DNA from 4 places in the Brevibacillus composti genome. Region 3 is predicted to be linked to each of the others. Evidence: riboswitches for the same ligand, from Rfam matches in the RefSeq annotation. Region 3 holds a riboswitch; each other region holds the start of a gene.
The links. Region 3 has a riboswitch for S-adenosylmethionine ahead of metH (methionine synthase). Riboswitches for the same ligand answer to the same signal wherever they lie in the genome.

Region 1 (3,901 bases), 940 kb from region 3:
CCGCACCGCGCACCTCACTGTTCCAGTAGGGAGTGCCCAACCCAACGAACGCCGGAACGACGTAGACACCTTCGGTCGAGGGGACGGAAGCCGCGTAGCGTTCGCTGTCTGCGGAGGTTTTCAGCATCCGCAGCCCATCCCGCAGCCACTGGATCGCCGAGCCGGCCACGAAGACGCTTCCCTCCAGCGCATATTCTACGCGCCCCGACAGTCCCCAGGCGATCGTGGTCAGCAAGCCGTGCTCGGAGCGGACTGCCTCTTCCCCTGTATTCATCAAAAGAAAACAGCCCGTGCCGTACGTATTTTTGGCCATCCCCCGATCGAAGCATGCCTGCCCGAACAAGGCCGCCTGCTGGTCGCCCGCAGCGCCGGAGATGGGCACTTCGGCGCCGAAAAAGAGATCCCTGTCGGTCGTGGCGTACACCTCGGAGCTGCTTCTCACCTCGGGCAGCATGGAGCGCGGCACGTCCAGCAGATCCAACAGCTCCTCATCCCACTGGAGATCGAAGATATTGTACATTAGCGTACGGGAGGCATTGGTATAGTCCGTGACATGGGCCCGGCCTCCCGACAGCTTCCAGATCAGCCAGGTGTCGATCGTTCCAAACAGCAGCTCGCCGCGCTCTGCCTGCTCCCTCGCCCCGTCCACATGGTCGAGAATCCATTTTACTTTGGTGCCGGAGAAATAGGCGTCGATCAAGAGCCCTGTTTTGCTCCGAAACAGCTCGTCATATCCCTGCTTTTTCAATTGCTCGCAAATCGCGGAGGTCTGCCTCGACTGCCAGACGATGGCATGATAGACCGGTACGCCCGTATGTTTGTTCCAAACTACGGTCGTCTCTCGCTGATTGGTTATGCCGATCGCAGCCACTTCCAGCGCTGAGATATTGTGGCTCGCCAATACCTCGCCGATGACGCCGACGACCGAGGACCAGATTTCCAGCGCATTATGCTCGACCCACCCCGGACCCGGAAAAAGCTGGGTGAATTCCTTCTGCGCCAGCCCGACGATGCTGCCTTGCCGGTCAAACAGGATGGCCCTCGAGCTGGTCGTCCCCTGGTCAATCGCCAGCACAACCTTTTTTTCCATCTGCGTCCTCCTTTCTCTCACCTCAGGGAGCCAGTACGGGAAATACATCTGCACGGATGCCAAAATCGCGGTGCAACAGCTCTCCATGCTCATCGGTAAACCCGCTTGCGACGAGGCCGATGCGCAGGACATTTGCCCAATCATACTGAATTCGCTGCTTGACTACCTCAACTCCTGCCCGATCCAAAAAATGCAGGATCTGGTCCGGCGACCCTTGTGAGCCTTCGCTCTCCAGATAACAGAAGCTCCACTTTTGTTCCTGTGGACGGACCTTGTCTGCCTGCCGCTCCTGCCAGATCGGGTGGGGCGTGAAGCGCTGTGTCAGCAAAAAGGCCAGGTCTTCCACAACCGCGCTTGCGGTAGGCAGCTCTCCTGCCCCTTTTCCCATGAACAGGAGATCGCCAACGATGTTTCCCGATACCTGCACGGCATTGTAGGCATCCTGCACCTGGGCAAGCGGATGATCCAGCGGCAGCAGCGTCGGGCTGACAGACAGTTGGATCGCCCCCTCTGTCCGGGAGGCCCGGGCCAGCAGCTTGATTCGATAGCCCAGCTCCTGTGCGAGCGCCAGCTGTCCGAGATGCAGAGAGTCAATCCCCTTCCGCTCGGCCGCATGCAGCGGCAGGGACTCACCGTACACGAGCTGGGCGAGGATGTAGGACTTGTAGAGAGCGTCCCAGCCTTCCACATCAGAGGTCGGGTCCGCCTCGGCATATCCCAGCTCCTGCGCCTGCTTCAGCGCCACCTCATACGGAAGCTGATGCTGCTCCATCTGCGTCAGGATGTAGTTGGTCGTACCGTTTAATATCCCGCTGACTGAGGTGATCTCATTCGTCCGCAGGAATTGGCGGAGCACCCCCAGGATGGGGATCCCGCCCGCGACACTCGCCTCATAGGCGAGCTGCACGTGGTGGCGGTTGGCCAGCTCGACCAGTTCGGCCCCTCGCTTGGCGAGCAGCTCCTTGTTTGCCGTCACGATATGACAGCCCTTTTCCATCAAGGCCCGCACATAGTCATAGGCCGGATCTACTCCGCCCATCACCTCCACGACGATGTCCACCTCTGCGTCCAGCACGTCCTCAAACGAGGTGGTGACCAGATCGCGGTCGATCTGCACCGCCCGCTGCTTATCCGTATCCCGGACCAGCGCCTTGACCACCTCGACACGGCGGCCCAGCCGCTCGGAGAGCTTCTGCTGCTGCGAACGAATGGTCTTCAACACCCCGCCGCCTACTGTTCCGACACCCAGCAACCCAACCTTTACCACACCCGTACTCATCGCCAAACACTCCTTTTTCTTTCAGACCCAGAAAGCGGAAAAGCCCTCTTCCGCAGAAGAAGGCTTGTGTAGAGACGGGGGCCTCCTTCTTATCTTTCAGGACACTTCAAGCGTCCTGCAGGAATTGGCACCTTGTCACGCTGAACGTGACGGTTGCCGGGCTTCATCGGGCCAGTCCCTCCGCCTCTCTGGATAAGAAAGCTGTATATTTTTTGGTAATAAAAAAACCCTCTTCAGACAAGAAGAAGGCCGGCTTTACATACGCACATGCTCTCGCTTCTTATCTGCCAAGACGACAAATCGTCTTGCAGGAATTGGCACCTTGTCGCGCGAACGCGACGGTTGCCGGGCTTCATCGGGCCAGTCCCTCTGCCTCTCTGGATAAGAATGGTGGTAACCTGTTTCGCTTTCATTGTAAAGAATTCCATGAAACACGTCAAGAACATGATCAATCGGGATCCGGCGCTGAGAGGGATACCGACATGCTGTCATCGTTCACGCATTTCACGCAAAAATTGCAGCAGCTCCCGATTGAATGAGTCCGGTCGTTCCTGCGTTAGCATATGCCGTGCTTCGGGTATTACCACCAAGCGGGAGTTTTTTATATGCTGGTGCAGATACTGGCTGCATGCCAGGGGAGTTGTCAGGTCTCCCTCTCCCACGATGATGAGAACAGGCACTTCGATTTCTGCCAAATACTCTCTGCTGTCCGCATTTATGGAGGCGATCATGGAGCCTCTGTAAGCGGCAAGATGATTATCAGCGATGGTCTTTTTCATGTTCTCGATCAACTCGATCGGAGCATTCTCGGTAAACGACCGTCTCGCAATCAACTCAGCCAACTCTTCCATTTTCCCCTGATCGATGTAAGAGAGTCGGCTCTCCAAGCTGGACTGTTTCATATTTTCGGGAAAGTAGGAAAATGTGGCGGCGAGAACAAGCGTCTGAACCTTTTCCGGAAAGTCCCGATAAAACATTTGCGCGATGGCGCCTCCCATGGACAGCCCAACCAGATGCGCCCTATCAATCGACAACTGACACAACAACCGGTTCAGGTCATGCGCATAGGTCCGGATATTCACCTCTTCCGCGGTCCATTCCGACTCGCCATGTCCTCTCAAATCAAAGGTCAATACACGGTACCCATTGTTGACCAACGCCTCTTTTTGCACATCCCAATCTTCCAGCCTTTGGCCCAATCCATGAATCAATACCACATCATGGCCTGTTCCCTCCAGGACGTAGCGCAGCGAAATGGCGCCCTTTGCCAATCAGCTTCACTCCTCTTCTGATACGTACCGCATTCTTTCTTGGGCGTTGTCAGGCTTCTTTTCCTCCATGCTTTTTCTCCGTTTTGACAGCCAGTTTTTCATGCCGCCGATGATCCCCTGCGGGAAAAACATGACAGCGAGAATATACACGGCCCCAAAGAAAATCATCCACCGCTCAAAAATCCAGTGAACCTTGGCAAGATCGGTTAAGCCCGCATGCGCCAGCAAAATCAGCGCCGACCCGATGATCCCCCCGTACAG
Region 2 (3,901 bases), 1.6 Mb from region 3:
TTTCTGCAAATTCCCGCCGGAGAGATTGCCCGCCTCTTCCTTCAGATGGCGGGAGCCCGTCTTGATCGCGAACCGCTCCACCCAGCTTTCCACGACGCGGCGAAACGCCTTCCGCATAATGATGCCGCGCCGGGAGTATTCCGGCTTTCGCTGATAGCCCATCAACGCGTTTTCCTCGACACTCTCCCGTTTGGCTGTCCCCCATAAATAGCGGTCTTCCGGGATATGGGCCAAGCCGGCCTCGCGGATCTGTGCAACCGAGTGGCGGGTGATCTCTTTGCCGCCCAGACGGATGACGCCGGAGGATACGGGCCTGAGCCCGGTAATCGCTTCGAGCAGTTCGGATTGCCCGTTGCCCGAGACCCCTGCGATGCCGACGATCTCTCCGTGATGGACGGTAAATGTCACATCGTCGACGGACGTCTGCTTCTCCCGTACCGTCACGCCCTGCACTTCCAAGAGCGGCTTGCCCTCCAGATGCACCCGCTCACTCAATCGCTGGAGCTCGCGGCCTACCATCAAGCGGGCGAGATCGTCCGTATTCGTCTCCTGCCGGGAAACGGTCCCGGTGACGCGTCCGCCGCGAAGCACCGTGATCCGATCTGCCACCTCCATCACTTCCTGCAGCTTGTGCGTGATCAAAATGACGCTTTTGCCGCTAGCCGCCAGATGGCGAATCGTCTGCAGCAGCTCTTTTACCTCCAGTGGGGTTAATACGGCTGTCGGCTCGTCCAGGACGATAATATCCGCTCCCTGGTAGAGAACCTTGAGGATCTCCACCCGCTGCTGCTCTCCTACTGAACAGGCAGACACCTTGGCGCCTTCTGCGATGGGAATCCGATAGCGCTCGCTGAGGGCACGGACCGCCTGCATCGCTTCCTTGCGCTGAAAGACTCCTTTTTTCTGCGGTTCGTACCCGATGACGATATTCTCGGCGACGGTAAAGTCGGGGAAGAGCATGAAGTGCTGGTGGACCATGCCAATCCCCTGCCGGATGGCATCTTCCGGGCCGCGAAAGACAACCGCTTTTCCATTGACGACGATCTCTCCCGATGTCGGCTGCTCCATGCCGTAGAGCATGCGCATCAATGTCGTTTTGCCCGCGCCGTTTTCGCCGACGATGGCATGGACTTCCCCTTCTTTTAGCGTGAAGGATACGTTGTCGTTGGCGGTGAAATCCCCGTACCGCTTCGTCATGCTCCGCATCTCCAGTCGGTATGTCACAGGTTTCCCTCCTTTTTCCTTTTCCTCTGCGTAGAGCAGGAAACCGACTACAGGAGTGCAGTCGGTTTCCGTATAGAACGGGTTCTTATTGTTTCAGCGGATCCGTCACGGTGCGTGTGCCGGCTACGATCTCATCCTTGATCGCTTTTACCTTGGCCACGACCTCCTCGCCGATGAACGAATTCAGCGGAGTCGCGCTCTCATGGGTGACATAGGTGACACCCACGCCGTTTTCCTTCAGTCCGTAGGCTACGGCACCTGGCTCAAGGCTGCCCTCGACAAAGGCTTTGACCGTTTCATACACGGCGGAATCGGTCCCCTTCAATTGAGACAGGACGATGTGCTCAGGGTCGATGCTGGTGCGGTCAACGTCCTGGCCGGAGGTGTAGAAGCCTTTTTCCTTGGCGGCTTCGAATACGCCGAGATCCCCTACTGCCGCTGCCCCGTAGATAAAGTCGGCTCCCTTCGACGCTTGCAGGAGAGCCAGCTCCTTCGCTTTTGCCGGGTCACTGAAGCTGCCGACGTAGTTGATTTGCACTTCCACATTGGGATTGGTGGCCTTCAGCCCTTCCTGGAAGCCGTCCGTCCACTTTTTCAAAATCGGAATGTCCATCGCGGCCACGATGCCCACCTTATTGGTCTTGGTAGCCAATCCAGCCGCGGCTCCCACCAGATAAGCAGCTTCTTGCTCGCGGAACATGACGCTGCGCACATTTGGCAGGTCCACTTGAGTATCGATGATGGCAAAAGTGCGGTCCGGATTTTCCGTCGCCACTTTTTTCAGCGCGTCCTCCGCTTCAAAGGAGGAGGTGATGATCAGATCGTACTGCTCGGCCACTGCTACGCGGATATTCTCCTCGATCGCTCCGTGGTCCGTCGATTCAATGGTCTTCACTTCTACGCCGAATTCCGCCGCCGCTTTTTTCGCGCCGTCGTCCATTTGCTGAAAGAACGGGTTTACCCCGATTTTCTCGGGCAGCACCAGAGCGACGCGTTTTTTCGGAGCTTCCTGTCCGCCTGCCTGCGCCTGTCCTTTGTCTTCGGGGGCGGAGCCTCCAGACGAGCAGCCCGCTGCAAGTAGTGCAAATGTCGTCAAAGCCAAAAGCAGTTTTTTCATGATGTCCTTCTCTCCTATTCCTACAGATCATTTCGTATTTTGTTTCTATTTGAAAAACTCGGCTGGCACCAAGTCTCCCCAGGGAATAGCCTCCGCTTACCGCATCCGCCCGCCTATGAAAAAAACTCTTCCCGAAGGAAGAGTTTGCCGTATATCGCCAACCTCTTCCTCATCTGTCAAAACCCCATAGGTTCTGCAGGAATTGGCACCTATCTGTACACATCATGTACATAGGTTGCCGGGCTTCATCGGGCCAGTCCCTCCGCCGCTCTTGATAAGGTAAGGTGAAACTATTCACTTGGATGAATTCATTCTAGCAGAACAAAACGAAATTGCAATTCTTTTTTTCCGATTGCGAAAGTTTAGGATTGGCTTTGGAACGATTGCTTCAATTTCGCGGAAAGGGCCGTCAGCTCGCCGATTTCCTCGGTGATCTCCCGCACTTTTTGGTGCTGATTTTCTGCGGTGGCGAACAACTCTTCCAAATTGGCAACCGATTCCTCGGTGACGGCCGTAATGGTAGACATCTCGGCGGCCACTTCCCCGGAACGCATTTTCACGCGATCCATGCTGGTGCGGACGTGCTCCACGGCCTCCAGGAACGACTCCATCCCCGAACGCACCGTCTCGATGGAAGCGACGGTCTCTACGGCCAGTGCTTGGCCCTTCTCCACCGAAACTTCGCCCGTACTCATATGCTTGACGGCATTTTCGCTCTCCTGGTGCAAAGACTGCAAAATTTCCGCGATCTCTTGTGTGGCGGTAGCGCTTTGTTCCGCCAGTTTCCGCACTTCGTCCGCCACAACGGCGAAGCCGCGTCCATGCTCGCCGGCCCGGGCCGACTCAATCGCCGCATTCAAGGCGAGCAAATTGGTCTGCGTAGCGATCTGATTGATCGTCTCCACGATCTCCTCTACCCGGTTGGCCTGTTTGTTCAGCTCGCGGATGGTCGAAGAGGCGACATGCACGGCCTGCACGATTTGCTCCATCTGCCCCGACAGCTCATTCATCATGCTGATGCTTTCGGCCAGGCGGCGGCTGTTCTGATCGGCTTCTGCTTTCATCGTGGCCGCCTGCTCATGGACCGTGACAATTTCCTGGTCGATGGACTGCACTTCCTCCTCGATTTTGACCGTAGAATTGGCCTGCGATTCCATGCCTGTCGCCACTTCTTTAAACGCGATCATCATGTCGTCCGTATTGCGTTTGGTCGTCTCGGCATGTTCATGCACATGCTCGGAGGTGCGCTCGACCTGCTCCGTCACCAGCTTGATATCCCGCAGCAGCTCGGTGAGGCGGTGTTCTTTCTCTTCCGCGACGCGTCTGGCCTTTTCGGCGATGGAGAGAGAGGCTTGTCCGGCCAGGCAGAGATAAGCCAAGCCTGCAATCATCAAAATAAACATGACGATCCGCAGCAACAGATTCACTTCCGTAAAGTTTCCGTCAAACAAGTGGTAATACCCGGTATAAAACCCGACCGCAGTTGCCGCGACCTGTGCGACACCCGCGAAGACGATCAATTTCCAGTCAAGGTACGCCGCTAAAAAGCCCAGGACGATA
Region 3 (3,901 bases):
TGCTCGAATCCGCCGCTCACTTTGAATTCGGCGTATTTCCCGGGGGGCAGTTGAAAATGGACGAAGCCCTCGGGGAGCGCGCGGGTCGGCTCAGCGTCCAGCAAGGCGGCGTTTACCTCTTCCCCCACGATAAAGGAAAATCCGCCGTCATCCCGGAAGTCGCAGGAGATGCCGTAAGCCATATCCGGGGCGGTCTTGTGGGGAATGTGCTGGAAGTACTGCTTGCTGCCAAAATCGGCATAGAACTGGGGAATGTCGGCGAGGTATTGTTCATGGCGCAGGTTGGTCTGATAGCGGTAGCCGATGATGTCGATGGCATTCCATTCCACGATGGTCGGTTTGTTCACGGATAAGGTCCCCTTTTCCTTTTTTTGATAGGCAAAAAAGTTCATCTTTTTTTGCAAGGGAAGCGGCGTGGCGGCTCTCCGGTATTTGGCGGGCGTGACGCCAAAACAGGCTTCGAAGGCGCGGGTAAAGGCCTCTTGCGAACCGTATTGATAGCCAACGGCGATCTCCAGCACGTTTTTCTGGGTCTCCTTCAACAGCACGGCAGCCTCGGACAGCCTTCTCTTGCGAATGTATTCCTGCACCGAAAAACCGGTGATGGCCTGAAACAACCGCTGAAAATGAAAGGCGGAAAAACAGGCTTTGGCCGAGATTTCGGTGATCGGCAGCTCTTCCTGCAAATTCTCTTCGATATGCTCAATGGCTGCCTGAATTCTTTCAAATGTATCCATGCGTTCACCTTTCTCCCAATAGTTGATACCCCTATTGTACAGGGAAGAGCCGGCATTTTTTTGATTTTTTGTGCTCTTTGCGGGAAAAACGAAAAAAGAAGCCCGGCATTATCCAGGCTTCTTCCTCAAGCAGTCCCCTTAGTTGTCGCAGCTGCACCCTACGATGACCAGCAGGATAAACAGAACGAGCACCAGGGCGAAGTTGTCGTCAAAGAAGTTGTTTCCGCAATAGGATGTACTCATGTTTGTTTTCCTCCTTTCCGTTATGTTTTAGTCTATACACGAATGCGGGGAATCGTGTGGGCGGATGACTAGGGATGGCAAATATGGGCGATGCCAAGAAAAAGAATGGCATTTTCCTCATTGACGCAGAGGAGGGGGGGTGTTAAGATAACTTTCAAACATTGCAATAACTGGAATGAATCGAATAGCAAAGCAACATCTCTTATCCAGAGAGGCAGAGGGACTGGCCCAATGAAGCCTCGGCAACCGGATTTTTCAGGTGCCAATTCCAGCAAAGCCCTGTGCTTTGAAAGATAAGAGGATGTGTCGGGCGTTTAATCTATTCGCGGACAAAATCCTCTTCTGCACAGGAGAGGATTTTTTTTGTACTTCAATAGCAGCCTGTAGAGAGGGAGTTAACCATGAAAACAAATTTTCGTGAACAACTTTACCGAAAAATTCTGATACTGGACGGCGCGATGGGGACCATGCTGCAGCAAGCCAATCTGACAGCGGAGGATTTCGGGGGAGATGCGTACGACGGCTGTAACGAGCTGTTGAACCTGACGCGTCCGGATGTGATTCGCTCTATCCATGAGAAGTACCTGGAGGCAGGCGCCGATATCATCGAGACCAACACCTTCGGGGCGACTTCCATCGTTCTCGCCGAGTACGACGTGGCGGACAAGGACCTGGAGATCAATATCGCGGCAGCCAAGCTGGCGCGCGAAGCGGCGGATGCCTACTCGACGCCGGAGTGGCCGCGTTTTGTCGCAGGGGCGATGGGGCCGACGACCAAGACGCTCTCGCTGACAGGCGGCGTCACCTTTGATGATCTGGTGGAGTCCTACTACCGCCAGGCCAAGGGACTGCTGCTCGGCGATGTGGACGTCTTGCTGCTGGAGACCTCCCAGGACACGCTGAACGTCAAGGCAGGAGGCATCGGGATTCGGAAAGCATTCGAGGTATTGGGGAGAGAGGTGCCGGTGATGCTTTCCGGCACGATTGAGCCGATGGGAACCACCTTGGCCGGTCAGAACATCGAGGCCTTCTACGTCTCGCTGGAGCATCTGAAGCCGATCACGATTGGCCTCAATTGCGCGACAGGACCGGAATTCATGCGCGACCACATTCGGACGCTGTCCGGGCTGGCCGAGTGCGGAGTGAGCTGCTATCCCAATGCGGGGCTTCCGGATGAAAACGGCCATTACCATGAGACACCGCAGGGGCTGGCGTCCAAGATCAAGGCGTTTGCGGAGCAGGGCTGGCTCAATGTCGCGGGAGGCTGTTGCGGCACGACCCCCGAGCATATCCGGGCGATGGCGGAGGCCCTGCGGGATGTGACCCCGCGTAGGCCGCAGCAAGCCGAGGTCAGCGCTGTATCGGGGATCGATGTGGTCTACGTGGAGCAGGACAACCGGCCGCTCCTCGTCGGAGAACGGACAAACGTCATCGGGTCGCGCAAATTCCGCGAGCTGATCGCAGGCGGCCACTATGAAGAAGCGTCCGACATCGCGCGGGCTCAGGTGAAGCGGGGCGCCCATGTGATCGACATCTGCCTGGCCGACCCGGATCGCGACGAGTACGCCGACATGGAGAAGTTCTTGCAGTTTGTCGTCAAGAAGGTAAAAGCGCCGCTGATGATCGACTCCACCGACGCTAAAGTCATGGAGCTGGGCCTCAAGTATTCCCAGGGAAAAGCGATCCTCAACTCGATCAATCTGGAGGACGGCCTGGAGCGTTTCGAACAGGTCGTGCCGCTGATCCATAAATACGGGGCCGCTGTCGTCGTCGGGACCATCGACGAAACCGGCATGGCCGTCACCGCCGAGCGAAAGCTGGAGGTGGCGAAACGCTCCTATGATCTGCTGGTGAACCAGTACGGCGTGAACCCGCGGGACATTATTTTTGACCCCCTGGTCTTCCCGGTGGGGACCGGAGATGAGCAGTATATCGGCTCCGCCAAAGCCACTGTGGAGGGCATCCGCCTGATCAAGGAGGCGATGCCGGAGTGCAAGACGATCCTCGGCGTCAGCAACGTCTCCTTTGGCCTTCCGGCGGCAGGACGGGAAGTCCTCAACGCCGTCTTTATCTATCACACGACGCTGGCTGGCTTGGATTACGCCATCGTCAACACGGAAAAGCTGGAGCGCTACGCCTCCATTCCCGAAGAGGAGAAAAAGCTGGCAGAAGCCCTCCTGTTCGATACGACAGACGAGACACTGGCGGCTTTCACCGAATTTTACCGGCAAAAGAAAAAGGAGACAGGCATCGAAGTATCTTCGCTCACGCTGGAGGAGCGGCTGGCGCGCTACGTCGTCGAAGGCTCCAAGGACGGGCTGATCGATGACCTCAAGCTGGCTCTCGACAAATACGCGCCGCTGGAAATTATCAACGGGCCGCTGATGAGCGGGATGGAGGAAGTGGGCCGGCTGTTTAACGCCAACCAGCTGATCGTCGCAGAGGTGCTGCAGAGCGCGGAAGTGATGAAAGCGTCTGTATCGTTCCTGGAACCGTTTATGGAAAAAACGGAATCGGCCGCCAAAGGGAAAATCCTGCTGGCTACGGTAAAAGGGGATGTGCATGACATCGGCAAAAACCTGGTGGAAATCATCTTGTCCAACAACGGCTACGAAGTGGTCAATCTCGGCATCAAGGTGCCGCCGGAGCAGCTGATCGCCGCCTGCCGCGAAGAGAAGCCGGATGCGATCGGCCTCTCCGGACTGTTGGTCAAATCGGCCCAGCAGATGGTGATCACGGCGCAGGACTTGCGCGAAGCGGGCATCGATATTCCGCTGATGGTGGGCGGTGCGGCTCTGACGCGCAAATTCACCTCCAACCGGATCGCTCCCGAGTACCGAGGCATCGTGCTGTACGCCAAAGACGCGATGGACGGGCTGGAGCTGTTCAATCGACTGCAAAATCCGCAGGAGCGGGAGCAG
Region 4 (3,901 bases), 1.9 Mb from region 3:
CGGTTGTCAAGAGGTATTCGCGGTAGGATTCCCGCTTTCCTGCGTCAGGCTCCAACCCATGCTGGGCCGCGTAATTCAGGAGCAGATTGGCAATCACCGCGCCGATGTCAAATCCGATGGGACCGTAGTAGGCGAATTCCGGGTCGATTACCTTCGTCGATTGTTTCGTGACGAAAATGCTGCCAGTGTGCAGGTCGCCATGAAGCAAGGCTTCCGCCCGCGTGAGGAAATCGTACTTCAGCTTGGCGATTTCCAGCTTGAGCGGCTTGTGATTCCAGATCGCCTCCACCTCTTTGCGGATCAGCGGGTTGAAGTTGTTGGTCGGGGCATCCTCATACGGATCGGTAAAGACCAGATCTTCCGTAATTTTGCATAATTCCGGATTCAAGAATGTTCCGACGAGCGTTTTTTTCTCGTAGGGATGGGCACCCAGATCCGATGTGTAAAAGAGCGTATGCGCCATGAACCGTCCGATGTGCTTGGCAAAGTGAGGGTAGCGCTCCCCTTCGATCAACCCTTTTCTCATCAAGACGTGATCGCTCAGATCCTCCATGACGGTCAGGGCCAGCTCGGCATCATAGTGGTACACCTCCGGCACCAGGTCAGGCACATGCTTGTACTGAATCCGCAGCGCTTCGCTTTCGATGCGGGCGCGGTCCAGCGTCAGCGGCCAGGATTCCCCCACGACGCGGGCGTACGGCAGCGCCTGCTTGACGATCACGCTTTTCCCTGTCGCTTCCTCCCGGATGTGGAAAACCAGATTGAGGTTGCCGTCGCCAATCTCCCGGGATGTCAGCTCGGCTCCCGGTTCGAACAGACCGGGCAATTCTTTTACATACTGCACTGCCTCTTGCTCGCTCAACGCACGATACGCCATGATAGATTGCTCCTCTCCGTTATCATTTCGTCTATTTCCTAAAAGGGTATGCTTCCGCCAAAACAACACGGGCATCAGGGCCCGGCGAACATCAAAAAGACCTCTTTTCCCGAAGAAAAGAGGTCGCAACCGTACGCAGCAAGCGTGTGTCTCCCCCTTATCTTCCAGAATACTTTTGCTTCTGCTGGAATTAGCACCGTGCACATCGCTAGTCATCCGCCTTCAGCGTCTGCTGAGGCCAGCGTATGTCGGTTGCCGGGTATCATCGGGCCAGTCCCTCCACCTTCTCTGGATAAGGTATCCAACGTATGCAGTTTTGATTAGTTTGAATCATACACGCGCCTCTCCATCGCTGTCAACACTTTTTGATGATGATCTTTAAGACAACGCGAGCAACATCGGCCAGCCTTTATACCGTGCCAGACAAACCGGCTTCCCCGCCAAAACAAGGGTTGACTCCCGAAAACGAACGTCATATCATTAGGGGTATCGCAAGACAAAACTCATAGGATTCATTCAAACTCTTATCGCGAGCTGGCTGAGGGACTGGCCCAATGATGCCCGGCAACCGGCGCTCACCTATTTCGGGTGGCGAAACGGTGCTAATTCCAACGGTAAGAGTCGAACCCTGCGGCGTATGATCCGTGTTTCGACTCTAAACCGAGAGATGAGAGGAGACGAACACGTTTACGGAACGAACCGCCTCCCCTCCACGATGGGGAGGCTTTTTATCTGTCTTGAGAGCAAAAGGAGGGTCCCTCATTGAGCGAGCAACGCATCCTCGTCACCTATCTCACTCAGGCCAAAGACTTGCAGAAAAAGGCGGAAGCGATCGCCGTCGGCATGACGGTCGGGAGCTGGACTGACCTGCCCGCTGCCAAGCAGGAGGAGCTGAAGCCCTACCTGGGCGAAGCGGTCGGCAGCCAGACGCTGGACACTTTGGACAACGGCGAGAGCCGCGGACTGATTACGGTCAGTTATCCGCTTCGCAACTTTACAAAAGACATCCCGTCCCTCTTGACCGGCATCTTCGGGAAGCTGTCCATGGACGGCAAAATCAAGCTGGTCGACGTTCAATTCCCGGACTCGTTTCTCTCCGCTTTTCCCGGGCCGAAATACGGCATTGCCGGACTGCGCGAGCGCCTTGGGGCCCATGGCCGTCCGCTCTTGATGAGCATCTTCAAATCCTGCCTGGGACTCCCTTTTGACGATCTGAAGACGCAGTTCCGCGCACAAGCCCTGGGCGGCGTCGATCTGGTAAAGGATGACGAAATTTTCTTTGCCGATGATCGGGCTCCTTTTCTCGAGCGGATTTCCGCCTTTAAACAAATCGCCCGCCAGACCGAAGCGGAGACCGGCAAACCGGTCATCTATGCGGCGAACCTGACTGGACCTGTTCACGAGCTGAACGACCGCGCAAAACGTGCGGTGGAGGCTGGGGCGGACTGCCTTTTGTTCAACGTCCTCGCCTTTGGCTACGACGCCCTGCACCGCCTGGCTGCAGACCCTGATGTACAAGTGCCGATCATGGCCCATCCAGCACTGGCCGGAGCCTTCTATCCTTCGCCGGACTACGGCATCGCCACGCCGCTGCTCCTCGGCAAGCTGATGCGCCTGGCCGGAGCGGATCTGGTACTGTTTCCTTCGCCATACGGCAATGTCGCCCTGAACAAAGCGGAGGCGCTGCAGCTCTCCCAGCATCTGACCGAGCCGAGCGGGAGCCTTCGCCAGTCCTTTCCGGTACCGTCTGCGGGCATCCATCCCGGTCTGGTGCCGCAGCTGTACGAAGATTTCGGCCTGAATCAGGTCGTCAACGCAGGCGGCGGGATTCACGGCCACCCCGGCGGCGCGACGGCGGGCGCCCGCGCCTTTGTGGCAGCGATCGATGCGGTGGTCGCCGGCCGCACCCTGGAAGAAGCGGCGGCGGAATCGGCGGAGCTGGCAGCGGCCCTGCAGAAATGGGGGGCGGGCCGGTGAGCAAATCCCTCGTGCTGTTTTGTGATTTTGACGGAACGATTACGGAAAAAGACAATATCGTCGCCATTATGCGCCGGTTTGCTCCCCCGGAGCGGGAGGAGCTGATCGAACAGATTCTGACCCAGAAAATCTCCATACAGGAGGGAGTCGGGAAACTGTTCCAGCTCATCCCCTCCGCCAAGAAACAGGAGATCATCGACTTCATCGTGGCCGAAGCGGCTATCCGCCCCGGGTTTGAAGAGTTCGTCCGCTTTTGCCGGGAAGAGGGCATCGAGCTGCTTGTCACCAGCGGCGGGATCGACTTTTTTGTAGAGCCGATTCTCGCTCCGTTTGGGCTGGATGTACCCATTTACTGCAACGGCAGTGACTTTAGCGGCCCGAGAATTACGATCACCTGGCCCCATGCCTGCGACGAACATTGCGACAATCGCTGCGGCATGTGCAAAACGACCGTGATTCGCCGCTATGATCCACAGCACTACTACCGCGTCGTGATCGGGGATTCGATTACCGATCTGGCCGGTGCCAAGATCGCCGATTTCGTCATCGCCCGTTCCCTGCTGGCCGAAAAAAGCGAGGAGCTGGGGCTGCCTTACCGGCCGTTTGCCACGTTCCACGATGTGATTGCCGTCTTGCAGGAGTTGAAACGGCAACAGGAGGTTCAACCAACATGACCATAACACTTGAACAGCGCTTGGATGCTTTTCGCCGCCTGGACGACGCCAAGCTGACTTTTGCCCGCCGTGACTGGTTTCCCGGGACCAGCGGCAATCTCTCGATCAAATTGAGCAGCGACCCTTTGCAATTCGCGGTGACAGCCAGCGGCAAGGACAAGACCAAGCTGTCTCCGGAGGACTACCTGGTGGTAGACGGCGATTCGCGCCCGGTAGAGCCGACAGCCCTCAAGCCCTCGGCAGAAACGATGATTCACGTCGTCGTCTATCGGCAGATTCCGCAGGCGCAGGCCTGCTTCCACGTCCACACCGTCTGGAACAACCTGATCTCCGAACTGTACTTCGGGCAGCGGGCCTTTTCCATACAGGGACA

Region 1: it holds a riboswitch for S-adenosylmethionine, as region 3 does, so the genes downstream of both, JD108_RS09000 (homoserine dehydrogenase) here and metH (methionine synthase) in region 3, are expected to answer to the same signal.
Region 2: it holds a riboswitch for S-adenosylmethionine, as region 3 does, so the genes downstream of both, JD108_RS21240 (BMP family lipoprotein) here and metH (methionine synthase) in region 3, are expected to answer to the same signal.
Region 4: it holds a riboswitch for S-adenosylmethionine, as region 3 does, so the genes downstream of both, JD108_RS04270 (2,3-diketo-5-methylthiopentyl-1-phosphate enolase) here and metH (methionine synthase) in region 3, are expected to answer to the same signal.

The regions. Positions count from the first base shown of each region.
Region 1 covers NZ_CP066308.1:1,731,965-1,735,865, reverse strand. The annotation lists gene glpK (glycerol kinase GlpK) at 1-1,090, opposite strand, end outside; gene JD108_RS09000 (homoserine dehydrogenase) at 1,113-2,369, opposite strand; SAM riboswitch class I at 2,456-2,568, opposite strand; SAM riboswitch class I at 2,647-2,757, opposite strand; gene JD108_RS08995 (alpha/beta fold hydrolase) at 2,858-3,640, opposite strand; gene JD108_RS08990 (branched-chain amino acid ABC transporter permease) at 3,647-3,901, opposite strand, start outside.
Region 2 covers NZ_CP066308.1:4,262,050-4,265,950, forward strand. The annotation lists gene JD108_RS21235 (ABC transporter ATP-binding protein) at 1-1,224, opposite strand, end outside; gene JD108_RS21240 (BMP family lipoprotein) at 1,310-2,341, opposite strand; SAM riboswitch class I at 2,508-2,622, opposite strand; gene JD108_RS21245 (methyl-accepting chemotaxis protein) at 2,704-3,901, opposite strand, start outside.
Region 3 covers NZ_CP066308.1:2,676,960-2,680,860, reverse strand. The annotation lists gene JD108_RS13690 (effector binding domain-containing protein) at 1-737, opposite strand, end outside; gene JD108_RS13685 (YjcZ family sporulation protein) at 876-980, opposite strand; SAM riboswitch class I at 1,180-1,280, shown strand; gene metH (methionine synthase) at 1,382-3,901, shown strand, end outside.
Region 4 covers NZ_CP066308.1:825,886-829,786, reverse strand. The annotation lists gene mtnK (S-methyl-5-thioribose kinase) at 1-877, opposite strand, end outside; SAM riboswitch class I at 1,032-1,176, opposite strand; SAM riboswitch class I at 1,399-1,551, shown strand; gene JD108_RS04270 (2,3-diketo-5-methylthiopentyl-1-phosphate enolase) at 1,640-2,854, shown strand; gene JD108_RS04265 (2-hydroxy-3-keto-5-methylthiopentenyl-1-phosphate phosphatase) at 2,851-3,528, shown strand; gene JD108_RS04260 (methylthioribulose 1-phosphate dehydratase) at 3,525-3,901, shown strand, end outside.